2 regions of the Stenotrophomonas sp. YJH_SMC_122 genome follow, and region 1 is predicted to be linked to the other one. Evidence: riboswitches for the same ligand, from Rfam matches in the RefSeq annotation. Region 1 holds a riboswitch; the other holds the start of a gene.
What was found. A riboswitch is a leader RNA that binds a small molecule or an ion and turns the genes downstream of it on or off. The one in region 1 is predicted to bind thiamine pyrophosphate.

Region 1 (5,527 bases):
GCGGCGCGATGCAACCGCAGGGCCATGCGCAGATCGTGATGAACCTGGTGGACTTCGGCATGAACCTGCAGGAAGCCGGTGACGCACCGCGCATCCAGCATGAAGGCTCGACCGAGCCGACCGGGCAGGCCACGGCGATGACCGATGGTGGCGAAGTGAATCTGGAAACCGGCTTCCCATATGAAACAGTGCGTGCGCTGATGCGCAAGGGGCATCGCATCGTGTTCGCAGATGGGCCGTATGGCGGTTACCAGGCGATCATGCGCGATCCCGACACCGGGGTTTACTACGGTGCTTCGGAGAGCCGCAAGGACGGGCAGGCGGCGGGGTACTGAGGTTTCCCGGCCACCGGGCTGAGCCCCCTCTGCGGTGATGGCAGTGATACGGGGCTTAGCCGGGCGGGTGGATCGTCTGGGGGCCGCTGACGGGGGGCCAGATCACACGCCCCCAGCCAACCCACCCGCCTGGCCACGGACAGTTTCCGTGTCCGTCACCGCAGGAAAAGAAAAAAGAAGAGCAAGAGCAAAGGCAAAGGCAACAGCCGCGCGCTGTGTGTTGGGGTCGGATCCGTTTTCCGAAGGAAAACGGATCCGACCCCTTCTTGTTTTCCGATACACATCTTCCACGCAAAGCGTGGAAAACCAACCGTTACCGGGAAACTGTCGGGGGTGGGGCGGTGTGGGTGGGCAGGACCGTTGGCGCCATGGATGGCGCCATCGAGCCCCCATGGATGGGTTCACGGCGTGTCCTGCCCACCCACACCGCCCCACCCAACCAGCAGCAACCCAGAGCCGCCTTTGAATTTGACCTTGGCCCTTGCCTGAAAAAGCGGTGCAGCCGCAGGCTGCAAAACACCCTCAATCCTGATCGTGCGCGCGTGCGGCCTCGGCCTGCGTCTCCTCCTGCGCCGCCATCTCGCGTGCGATCCACGCATCGATCATGTGCCGCTGGCGCTGCGCCTGCCGCCGCTCGCGCGTGTATTCCTGGTCCAGCACCCGATACAGCGACACCATCACCAGCACCATCAACAGTGCGAATGGCAACGCCGCAATCGTGATCATGCCCTGCAGTGCATCCAGGCCGCCGGCCAGCAGCAACGCCGCTGCGATCAACGCCACCGCGATGCCCCAGGCCAGCTTGCGCTTCAACGGAGGATCGCCTGCTTCGTCAGTGGACATGCTGGCCAGAACCAGTACCGCCGAGTCGGCCGAGGTTACGAAGAAGATCATCAGCAGTACCAGTGCGACGCACGACAGCAGCAGCGGCAGCGGCATGCTGTCGAACAGCGTGAACAGCACCGTCTCGTAGCCATTGCCCAGCGCCTGCACCAGGTCGGCATGGCCGAAGATCTGCGCCCACAGCGCGGTGCCGCCGAATACCGCGAACCAGAAGAAGCCCAGCAGCGTCGGCGCGAGCACTACGCCGATCACGAACTCGCGCACGCTGCGGCCGCGCGAGATGCGTGCGATGAACGAGCCTACGAACGGTGCCCACGAGATCCACCAGGCCCAGTAGAAGATTGTCCAGTCCGCCACCCAGGTGCTGCCGGAGAAAGGTGACATGCGCAGGCTCATCGTCACCAGCTGGTTGAGGTAGGAGCCCAGCGTGGTGGTGAACGTATCGAAGATGAAGCCGGTCGGCCCCAGCACCAGCAGGATGGCTGCCAGCAGGGCAGCCAACGCCAGGTTGAAATTGGACAGCCACTTCACACCCCGCTCCACGCCACTGGCGGTGGACGCCATATACAGCACGAAGGCGACGGCAATGATGGTCATCTGCACTGGGACGGTAGCCTGCACGCCGAACACGCGCTCGATGCCGGCGGCGATCTGGATGGTGCCGAAGCCCAGCGTAGTCGCGACACCGATCGCGGTGGCGACCACTGCAGCGATGTTGACCACCCGACCGATCCAGCCGCGATGGTGGCGGCCGATGATCGGCTGCAGCATGTCGCTGACCAGGCCACGGCCGTTGCGGTTGAACTGGAACCAGGCCATTGCCAGCCCGATCAGCGCGTAGATGGCCCACGGGTGCAGGCCCCAGTGGAAGAATGCATAGCGCATCGAGGCGCGTGCCGCGTCCAGGCTTTGCGGAGCAAGCCCTTCCGGTGGCTTGCTGAAGTGCGAAATGGGCTCGGCGGCGCCCCAGAACACCAGGCCGATGCCCATGCCGGCGGCGAACAGCATCGACATCCAGCTGGCTCGCGAGAACTCCGGTTCGGCGTCTTCGCCGCCGATGCGCAGGTTGCCGAAGCGGCCGAAGGCCAGGTACATCAGGAATACCAGCGCCAGGAACACGACCAGCAGGTACAGCCAGCCGATGCCGCGGATGAGTTCACCGAGGATGCTCTGCACCACGGTATTGAAGGGGCCGGGTGCAATACCGGCAAGCAGCACCAGCAGCAGAACCAGTGCGATGGAAACGCGAAACACCATGAAGGAGCTTCTCCGATCAAGGGATTGAGGGGAGCGAGCAGAGCTTGCAGCGAAGGGCCGGCGGCATGCAGCGCGAACCGGGCAGGGGCCGCGTCGGCGGCGAAGGAAGCATCGGTCGCTGGAGCGCGACGGACGTGCACGTTACTGAACGCGACGTCATGGTTCTGTTAACGAATATCGATTGGGGGCAACTCCGGAGGCGGGCGGTCTATGCTCTAATGCACGCCAAGAAGCGGGGGTACCGCGGCCATGTGGCCGCGGTTGAGACAGTCCCTTGGAACCTGATCCGGCTCATACCGGCGTAGGGAAGCTTTGCAATGCAGCCATTCCCGGACTCCGCCCAAGGAGCGTCCGGGCACGGTCGCAGTGCGCCGCCGCTTCGTCCCTGACCTTCCTGGACGATGCCCGATGAACGCACAGCTCTCCGCCCTGCAGCAACAGGCCCAGCAACTCTCCGAATCCGTGACCCGGCCCATTCCCGGCTCGCGCAAGATCCACGTGCCCGGTTCGCGCCCGGATCTGCAGGTGCCGATGCGGGAGATCGCGTTGACCCGCACCCCGACGCTGTTCGGCGGCGAAGAGAATGCGCCGGTCACGGTCTACGACACGTCCGGCCCCTACACCGATCCGGGCGTGCGTATCGATCTGTCCGCCGGTCTGCCGGCACTGCGTCGCGGCTGGGTGGAGGAACGTGGCGATACCGAGCAGCTCGAAGGCCTGAGTTCGTCGTTCGGGCGTGATCGCGAGCACGACCCCAAGCTCGCTGCCGTGCGCTTCCCCGCACGCAGCCTGCCGCGCCGTGCACGGGCAGGCGCGAACGTCACCCAGATGCACTATGCGCGGCGCGGCATCATCACGCCGGAAATGGAATTCGTTGCCATCCGCGAGAACCAGCGGCTGGAAGCGATCCGCGATGCGGGCCTGCTGCAGCAGCACCCGGGCGAGGCGTTCGGCGCTTCGATCCAGAAGATCATCACCCCGGAGTTCGTGCGGGATGAAATCGCGCGCGGCCGCGCGGTGCTGCCCAACAACATCAACCATCCGGAAAGCGAGCCGATGATCATCGGCCGCAACTTCCTGACCAAGATCAATGCCAACATCGGCAACAGCGCCGTTTCCTCGGGAATCGCCGAGGAGGTAGAGAAACTGGTGTGGGCGATCCGCTGGGGCGGTGACACCGTGATGGACCTGTCCACCGGCAAGCACATCCATGAAACCCGCGAGTGGATCATCCGCAACTCGCCGGTGGCGATCGGTACGGTGCCGATCTACCAGGCGCTGGAGAAGGTTGACGGCCGTGCCGAAGCACTGACCTGGGAGATCTTCCGCGACACGCTGGTCGAGCAGGCCGAGCAGGGCGTGGACTACTTCACCATCCACGCCGGCGTGCTGCTGCGCTACGTGCCACTCACCGCCAAGCGGGTGACCGGCATCGTCAGCCGCGGGGGCTCGATCATGGCCAAGTGGTGCCTGGCGCACCACAAGGAGAATTTCCTGTACACGCATTTCGAAGAGATCTGCGAAATCATGAAGGCCTATGACGTGACCTTTTCGCTGGGTGACGGCCTGCGCCCGGGCTGCATCGCCGACGCCAACGACGCCGCGCAGTTCGGTGAGCTGGAAACACTGGGCGAGCTGACGAAGATCGCTTGGAAGCATGATGTGCAGACCATGATCGAGGGCCCCGGCCACGTGCCGATGCAGCTGATCAAGGAGAACATGGACAAGCAGCTGCGTGAGTGCGGCGAGGCGCCGTTCTATACGCTGGGGCCGTTGACCACCGATATCGCACCGGGCTACGACCACATCACCAGCGCGATCGGCGCGGCGATGATCGGGTGGTTCGGCACGGCCATGCTCTGTTACGTGACGCCGAAGGAGCATCTCGGCCTGCCCAATCGCCAGGACGTGCGCGACGGCATCATGGCTTATCGCATTGCCGCGCATGCAGCCGACCTGGCCAAGGGCCATCCGGGCGCGCAGGTTCGCGACAACGCGTTGAGCAAGGCGCGCTTCGAGTTCCGCTGGGAAGACCAGTTCCACCTTGGCCTGGATCCGGAGAAGGCCAAGGAGTTCCATGACGAGACGCTGCCGAAGGATGCGCACAAGCTGGCCCACTTCTGCTCGATGTGCGGCCCGCACTTCTGTTCGATGAAGATCACCCAGGATGTGCGTGACTACGCCGAGGCCGGCATGAAGGAGAAGTCGGAGGAGTTCCGCGCGGCTGGCGCAGAGGTCTACCACCAGGGATGACGAGTAGCCGGGTGCCGGCCGCTGGCCGGCAGCCGGTTGTGCGGGGGCGGGGAAGCGTGCTGGCCAGCGGCCGGCACCACCGCTCATCACGCCGCTCCCCGCTATGCTCCGCGCATCACCCTGGGGGAAGGACACCATGCCTGTTGCCATGACCACCCGTTGGCTGGCCATTGCCCGCCGTCATCCTTCGGCCTGGCTGCTGGGCGCCCAGTTGATCGCGGTGCTGCTGTACCCCGCGCTGGATGACACCGCTGCCGGCCGCGCGGCGCTGGGCGTGTTCGGCATGGCGGTACTGGGCCTGGCGCTGTGGGTGGTGCAGCGCAGCCCGCTGGGCACCTGGCTGGCACTGGTGCTGGCCATCCCGTCGGTGGTGTTTTCGCTGGCCGGTGCGCTGCTCGACCGCACCACGCTGCTGACCACCGCACAGTTGCTGGAAAGCCTGCTGTATTTCTATACGGCCGGCGCACTGATCGCCTACATGCTCCAGGACCACAAGGTCACCCGTGACGAGCTGTTCGCCGCCGGCGCGACATTCACCTTGCTTGCATGGGCATTCGCGTTCGCATTCTCGGTATGCCAGCAATGGTACCCGGGCAGCTTCCAGGGCACCGGCGGAGGCGCGCAGCGCAGTTGGATGGAGCTGCTTTATCTCAGCTTCAGCTTGCTCTCCGGCGTCGGTCTGAGTGACGTCGTGCCACTGCATCCGCAGGCACGCGCACTGGTGATGCTGGAGCAGTTTTCCGGCGTGATGTACGTGGCTTTGGTGGTTTCGCGGCTGGTCGGATTGACCATGTTGCGGCGCATGTGAAAATGAACGCCAGATAAAAATTTCGCGCCCG
Region 2 (5,527 bases), on a different contig from region 1:
GGCCGGTGTCGCCGTGGTCAGCGATGCCAGCGCGATGTCGAGGAAGGACAAGCGCACCCTGGTCGGCGCCGTGGTCGGTGGCGTGGCCGGCAACCTGCTCTCCAACGGTGATCCTGCCGCCACCGTCGGTGGTGCCGTGGCCGGCGGCGCGATCGGCAATCTGACCACCTCCGACCGCCGCGACCGTCGTTATTACGACAATCGTTACTATGACAACCGCTACGACCGCCGCTACGATCGTGGCTACTACCGCAGCGGTTACTACGACCGTGGCGACGACCGCCGCTGGCAGCGCGAGCGTTACTACGACAACCGCTACTACCACGACCGCGGTCGCCATCGCGGCTGGTAAACGGCACGGCGGCGGTACCCCTGCCGATGGCAGAGACGGGCGGGTCGATGACCCGCCCGTTTGCGTTGGCCGCGCGCATGGCGTTGAATGCGCAGCCTTGGATGTGACTTTCCCCTCTCGGGCCGCGGCATGACGTCTTCCTCCCACCGTGTGCAGGGCCTCAACAACGACGAGGTGGCTGCCGACTGGCCACCGATCAGCGCGGCGGACATCGCATGGCTGCGCCAGCGCTACTCGCAGCTGGACAGCGGCAGCCAGCCACGCTGGCACAGCCCGCGGCCACTGTCGGCTGCCGCCATCGTCGATGGCACGCGCGGCGCAGTGTTCATCAAGCGCCATCACCACAGCGTGCGCAACGCGGCCTGCCTGGAGGAAGAGCACCGCTTCATCGCCCATCTCGCCGCTGCCGGCGTGCCGGTGGTGCAGGTGCTGGCGGCAACCGATGGCCACACCGCGGTCGAGCACGGCGAATGGACGTTTGAACTGCACGACGTCGGCGTAGGCGACGACCTGTACCGCGACGCGGTGTCGTGGTCGCTGCTGACCGATGTCGCGCAGGCCCGCGAAGCCGGACGCGCACTCGCACAGCTGCACCGCGCCGCCGCCAGCTACCACGCGCCCCAGCGCAGCACCCATCTGCTGGTGGCGCGCGACGACCTGATCCGCGCCGACGATCCGATTGCCGCAATCAAGGCAGGGCTGCACGAGCGCCCCGGCCTGGCCCGCTATCTCGCGCGCATTCCGTGGGAAACGCAGCTGCGGCGTGACGTGCTGCCGTGGCACACGGGACTGGCCGAGCGCCTGCACGACGAACCACGGCTGTGGGCGCACAACGACTGGCATGTCTCCAACCTGCTGTGGCGCGACGGGCAGGTCAGCACCGTGCTGGATTTCGGCCTGACCTCGCCCACCAGCGCACTGTTCGACCTCGCCACCGCAATCGAGCGCAACGCCGTGGCATGGCTGGAACTGGCGCGCGGCATGGAGGCAGTGCGCATCGATATCGCGCTGGCGCTGCTCGATGGCTACCGCCAGGTGCTGCCGCTGTCGGCGGCACGCGTGCACCTGCTGGCCGACCTGCTGCCGATGGTGCATTTCGACTTCGCACTGTCCGAAGTGGAGTATTTCGAGGGCGTCACCGGCTCGACCGCCAATGCCGATGTGGCGTGGCAACCCTTCATGCTGGGGCATCCGGCGTGGTTCCACAGCGCGCCAGGGCAGGCACTGCTCAACGCGCTGCACGCGGCAGCCTGAAGGGCACCGGCTCGCAAATCCGTACCATTTGTAGTGAAATGGTCACCTGAAGCGGGGGTGCCTGGATCTGCCAGGCTGAGAGAGTCCCTTGGAACCTGATCCGGTTTGCACCGGCGTAGGGAGCTTTGAGCCGCAGCCACACCCCCATCCTGGGCCGGTGCACCTGCGCGCCGTCGCTTCGTCTCCCTTGTTGGCCGAAGACGAACCGAATGAACCGCTGCCTGCGCCCCACCGTGCTCTCCCTCGCCCTCTGTGCCGCGCTCCCGCTACATGCCAGCGAGGCCGAGGCCACCACCGATGCGGCCGCCATCGGCGCCGAACGCTCACCGACCGAACTGGCAGCGGTGCGCGTGCAGGCCGGCAAACCGAAGGCCGATACCTCGCGCGTGAACGCCTTCGGTGGCGGTTCGTGGAAGGACACGCCGGCTTCGGTGAATGTGCTCGAGCGCGACTATCTCGACCGCCGCCAGCTACGTTCGCTGTCCGAGCTGGCCAGCAATGATGCCTCGCTGGGTGATGCCTACGCGCCGGTGGGCTACTACCAGAACGTCGCCATCCGCGGCTTCGCCCTGGACGCCGCCACCGGCTACCGCTTCAATGGGCTGTCCATCGCCGGCGAGCAACGCCTGGCGCTGGAGAACGTGCAGTCGGTGGAGATCCTCAAGGGTGAAGCCGGCCTGGCGGCAGGCGTGATGGCGCCGGGCGGAATCATCAACTACATCGGCAAGCGCCCGGCCGAAGTGCGCACCGCCACGCTCGGTACCGATTCGGAAGGCTCGCGCTACGTCGCCGTCGATGTCGGCCACTGGATCACCCCGCGCTTCGGCCTGCGCCTGAATGCCGCATGGGACTCCAGCAATTCCTATGTCGAGCATGCCGATGGCCGCCGCAACTTCTACTCGCTGGCCGCCGACTGGCTGATCGGCGAACGCGGCAAGCTGGAGGTGGACGCCAATTACCAGACCAGTTCGCAACGTTCGGTGTCCGGCTACCAGCTGCTGGGCGCACGTGACCTGCCGCGCGGCGTCGACCGCGAGCACCTGCTCGGCTACCAGCCGTGGCAGCGGCCGGTGGATATCGCCAGCACCAACATCACCGCGCTGCATACCTACGACTTCAACGACGCTTGGCAATCACGTGTATCGGTGGGCCACAGCCGTTCGGTGATCGATGACAACGTCGCCTTCGCCTACGGCTGCTACTACGCCGCGCAATGTGCCGACGGCAGCGTGCCGGGCAACTACTTCGCGCCGAACGGCGACTATGACATCTACGACTACCGCAGTCCGGACGACACGCGCCGCAACCAGCAGGCTCGTGCCGAACTGCGTGGCCGCTTCGAGACCGGCAGCGTCGGCCACCAGCTGACCATCGGGGCCGACTACTTCCGCCGCACCGTGGACAGGCGCCCGAGCGTCAACGAGTACGTTGGCACCACCAACATCCACGACGCACCGGTGCCGGTGTTCGCGCCGTCGCCGAAGATGCCGGGCCCGTCCGCACGTCGCCTGGACAGCCGCCAGACCGCGTTCTTCGTGCTGGACCGGATCAGCTTCGGTGACGACTGGCAGTGGCTGGCCGGTGGCCGCTTCGTCCGCCTGGATGAGCGCGCCTATGACAAGCGCGGCACCCCGCAGCGGCACAGCCGCCTGTCGCGCTTCCTGCCACAGACCGCGGTGGTGTGGAAAGCCACCGACCAGCTCAACGCCTACGCCAGTTACGTGCGCGGCATTTCGCTGGGCCAGGAAGCGCCGTTCTGGACCAGCAACGCCGACACCTTCCTGCCGTCGGTACAGTCGCGGCAGCTGGAAGTGGGCCTGAAGTACGTGCCGGTCGAAGCGCTGACCCTGGGCGCGGCGGTGTTCCGCATTTCGCAGCCGTACCAGTACGCCAAGCCGGACAGCAGCGACGTGGGTTACACCTTCGTCGAGGAAGGCACCCAGACCCACACCGGCCTGGAGTTGACCGCCAACGGCCAGCTGACGGATGCACTGCAGATCGTCGCCAGTGCCAGCGTGCTGCAGGCGCGCGCGCGCGACACCGGCACGCCGGCCTATGAGGGTCATCAGCTGGTGAACGTGCCGAAGGTGCGTGCCAGCGTGCACGTGGCCTATGCGCTGCCGTTCGTGCAGGGCCTGGATGTCACTGGCGGGTGGCGCTATGCCGGTGCCAACGTGGCACGCGCCGACGGCGCCGTACGCGCGCCGGACTACTCGGTGTTCGATGCCGGCCTGCGTTTCCAGCACCGGCTGCACGAGCGCGCCGTGACCTGGAACCTGTCGGTGGACAACGTGTTCAACCGTTTCTACTGGCGCGATACCGGCAGCAGCGGCGGTGACTACTACCTGTTCCCCGGCGCACCGCGACAGGCGCGCCTGTCGGTGACGTTCGCGCTGTGAACGGCGTCGTGCTCGAGTGGACCGCCGCGCTGTGCAGCGTCCTCGGCGTCTGGCTGATGGCCCGCCGCCGGCTGTCTGCATGGCCGGTGGGCCTGCTGTCGGTCATGCTGTATGGCCTGGTGTTCGCCGAGGCCAAGCTGTACTCGGACACCCTGCTGCAGGTTGCCTTCGGTGGTTTCCTGATCTACGGCTGGCTCAACTGGCGCCAGCACGCCGCCGATGAGGGCAGCATCCGCATCGTGCCGCTGGCGCGAGGCAAGCTCTTGCGTGACCTGGCCATCGGCCTGTGCGGCGGCGTGACGCTGGGCGCCGGCATGCACAGCTTCACCGATGCCGCGCTGCCGTGGCTGGACGCGATGCTGACCGCGCTGAGCCTGGTCGGCCAGTGGTGGCAGGCACGCCGCCACGTCGCCTGCTGGTGGGTATGGATCGCCGTGGACGTGGTCTACGTGGGCGCCTACCTGTTCAAGTCGCTGCACGTGACCGCCGCGCTGTACGTGTTCTTCCTCGGTCTGGCCGTGTTCGGCCTGCGCGCATGGAGCGCGGCCGCGCGTGAACCGCAGGTGGCAACGCGGTAGAGCCGCGCCATGCGTGGCTGTTGCTGACAATCGGCGCGCCATCCACGCATGGCGTGGATCTACGGGGTCAGGGCCAAACCCAGCCGCAGCGGCTGGCGCATGTCCGCCGGCGGTCCCGCCTGCAGCGGGCCGGCCTGCAGCGTCGCGCGCAGGTCGGCGTCGACCTGGGCGTCACCCAGGCTGTCGAATTCCAGTTTCGAAATACGGCCATCCGCCGCGATCCACACGCTCACCGGCAGCGGCGTCGGCGTGTCCGGGTGGGCCTGCAGCCACTGCAGCACGCGCTGCGCCTGCGGGTCCTGCTCCTGCTGCAGGCGCTGCTGCAGCTGGCCACCCACGGCGGCGGCGTAGGCCATCCAGTGCGCAGGGGCTTCCTGCGCGGACGCCGCGGCACTCCCCAGTGCCAGTGCGCCGAACACTGCAGCCAGACGCCGCCACCAGCGGCGTAGGCCTGTCCTGTTCCCTGCCATGACCATCGCCTGCCTCCTGCGCGCCCATCCAGCGCGCCATGGTCGGCGTCATAGATGACAGGCAGATGGCGGTCGGCCCGGCGCGATCACTCGCCCAGGTCGGCCAGCACCTTGCGCGAGGGCGCGAAGAAGGTCACGCCGGTGGTGGCGGTGGAGAAATCGAGGATGCGGTCGTGCAGCGGCGCGGGATTGCCGATGAACATGCGCTCGAGCATCTTCTCGATCACCCACAGGCGGCGCGTGTAGCCGATGAAGTAGGTGCCGTACTCGCCACGGCCCGGGTTGGCGAACGGCATGTTGTCACGCAGGATCTCGTGCTCGCCGTCAGCGTCTTCGATGGTGCACAGCGTCTTGTGCGATTTCTGCGCATCGGCCGGCGCATCATCCAGCTCGATGTTGTCGTGCTTGGTGCGGCCGATGATCGCCTCCTGCGCCTCGGTCTTCTGCGCGCGCCAGGCATCGAGGTTGTGCAGG

Region 2: another riboswitch for thiamine pyrophosphate. It lies ahead of AC5P66_RS04610 (TonB-dependent receptor); the one in region 1 lies ahead of thiC (phosphomethylpyrimidine synthase ThiC).

What each region holds. Positions count from the first base shown of each region.
Region 1 covers NZ_JCAFST010000016.1:43,829-49,355, reverse strand. Annotated here, with positions in the region: gene ggt (gamma-glutamyltransferase) at 1-335, shown strand, start outside; gene AC5P66_RS18190 (BCCT family transporter) at 858-2,435, opposite strand; TPP riboswitch at 2,660-2,761, shown strand; gene thiC (phosphomethylpyrimidine synthase ThiC) at 2,844-4,688, shown strand; gene AC5P66_RS18180 (ion channel) at 4,825-5,496, shown strand.
Region 2 covers NZ_JCAFST010000002.1:231,781-237,307, reverse strand. Annotated here, with positions in the region: gene AC5P66_RS04620 (glycine zipper 2TM domain-containing protein) at 1-352, shown strand, start outside; gene AC5P66_RS04615 (phosphotransferase enzyme family protein) at 482-1,606, shown strand; TPP riboswitch at 1,650-1,745, shown strand; gene AC5P66_RS04610 (TonB-dependent receptor) at 1,816-4,005, shown strand; gene pnuC (nicotinamide riboside transporter PnuC) at 4,014-4,583, shown strand; gene AC5P66_RS04600 (hypothetical protein) at 4,643-5,059, opposite strand; gene AC5P66_RS04595 (Dyp-type peroxidase) at 5,140-5,527, opposite strand, start outside.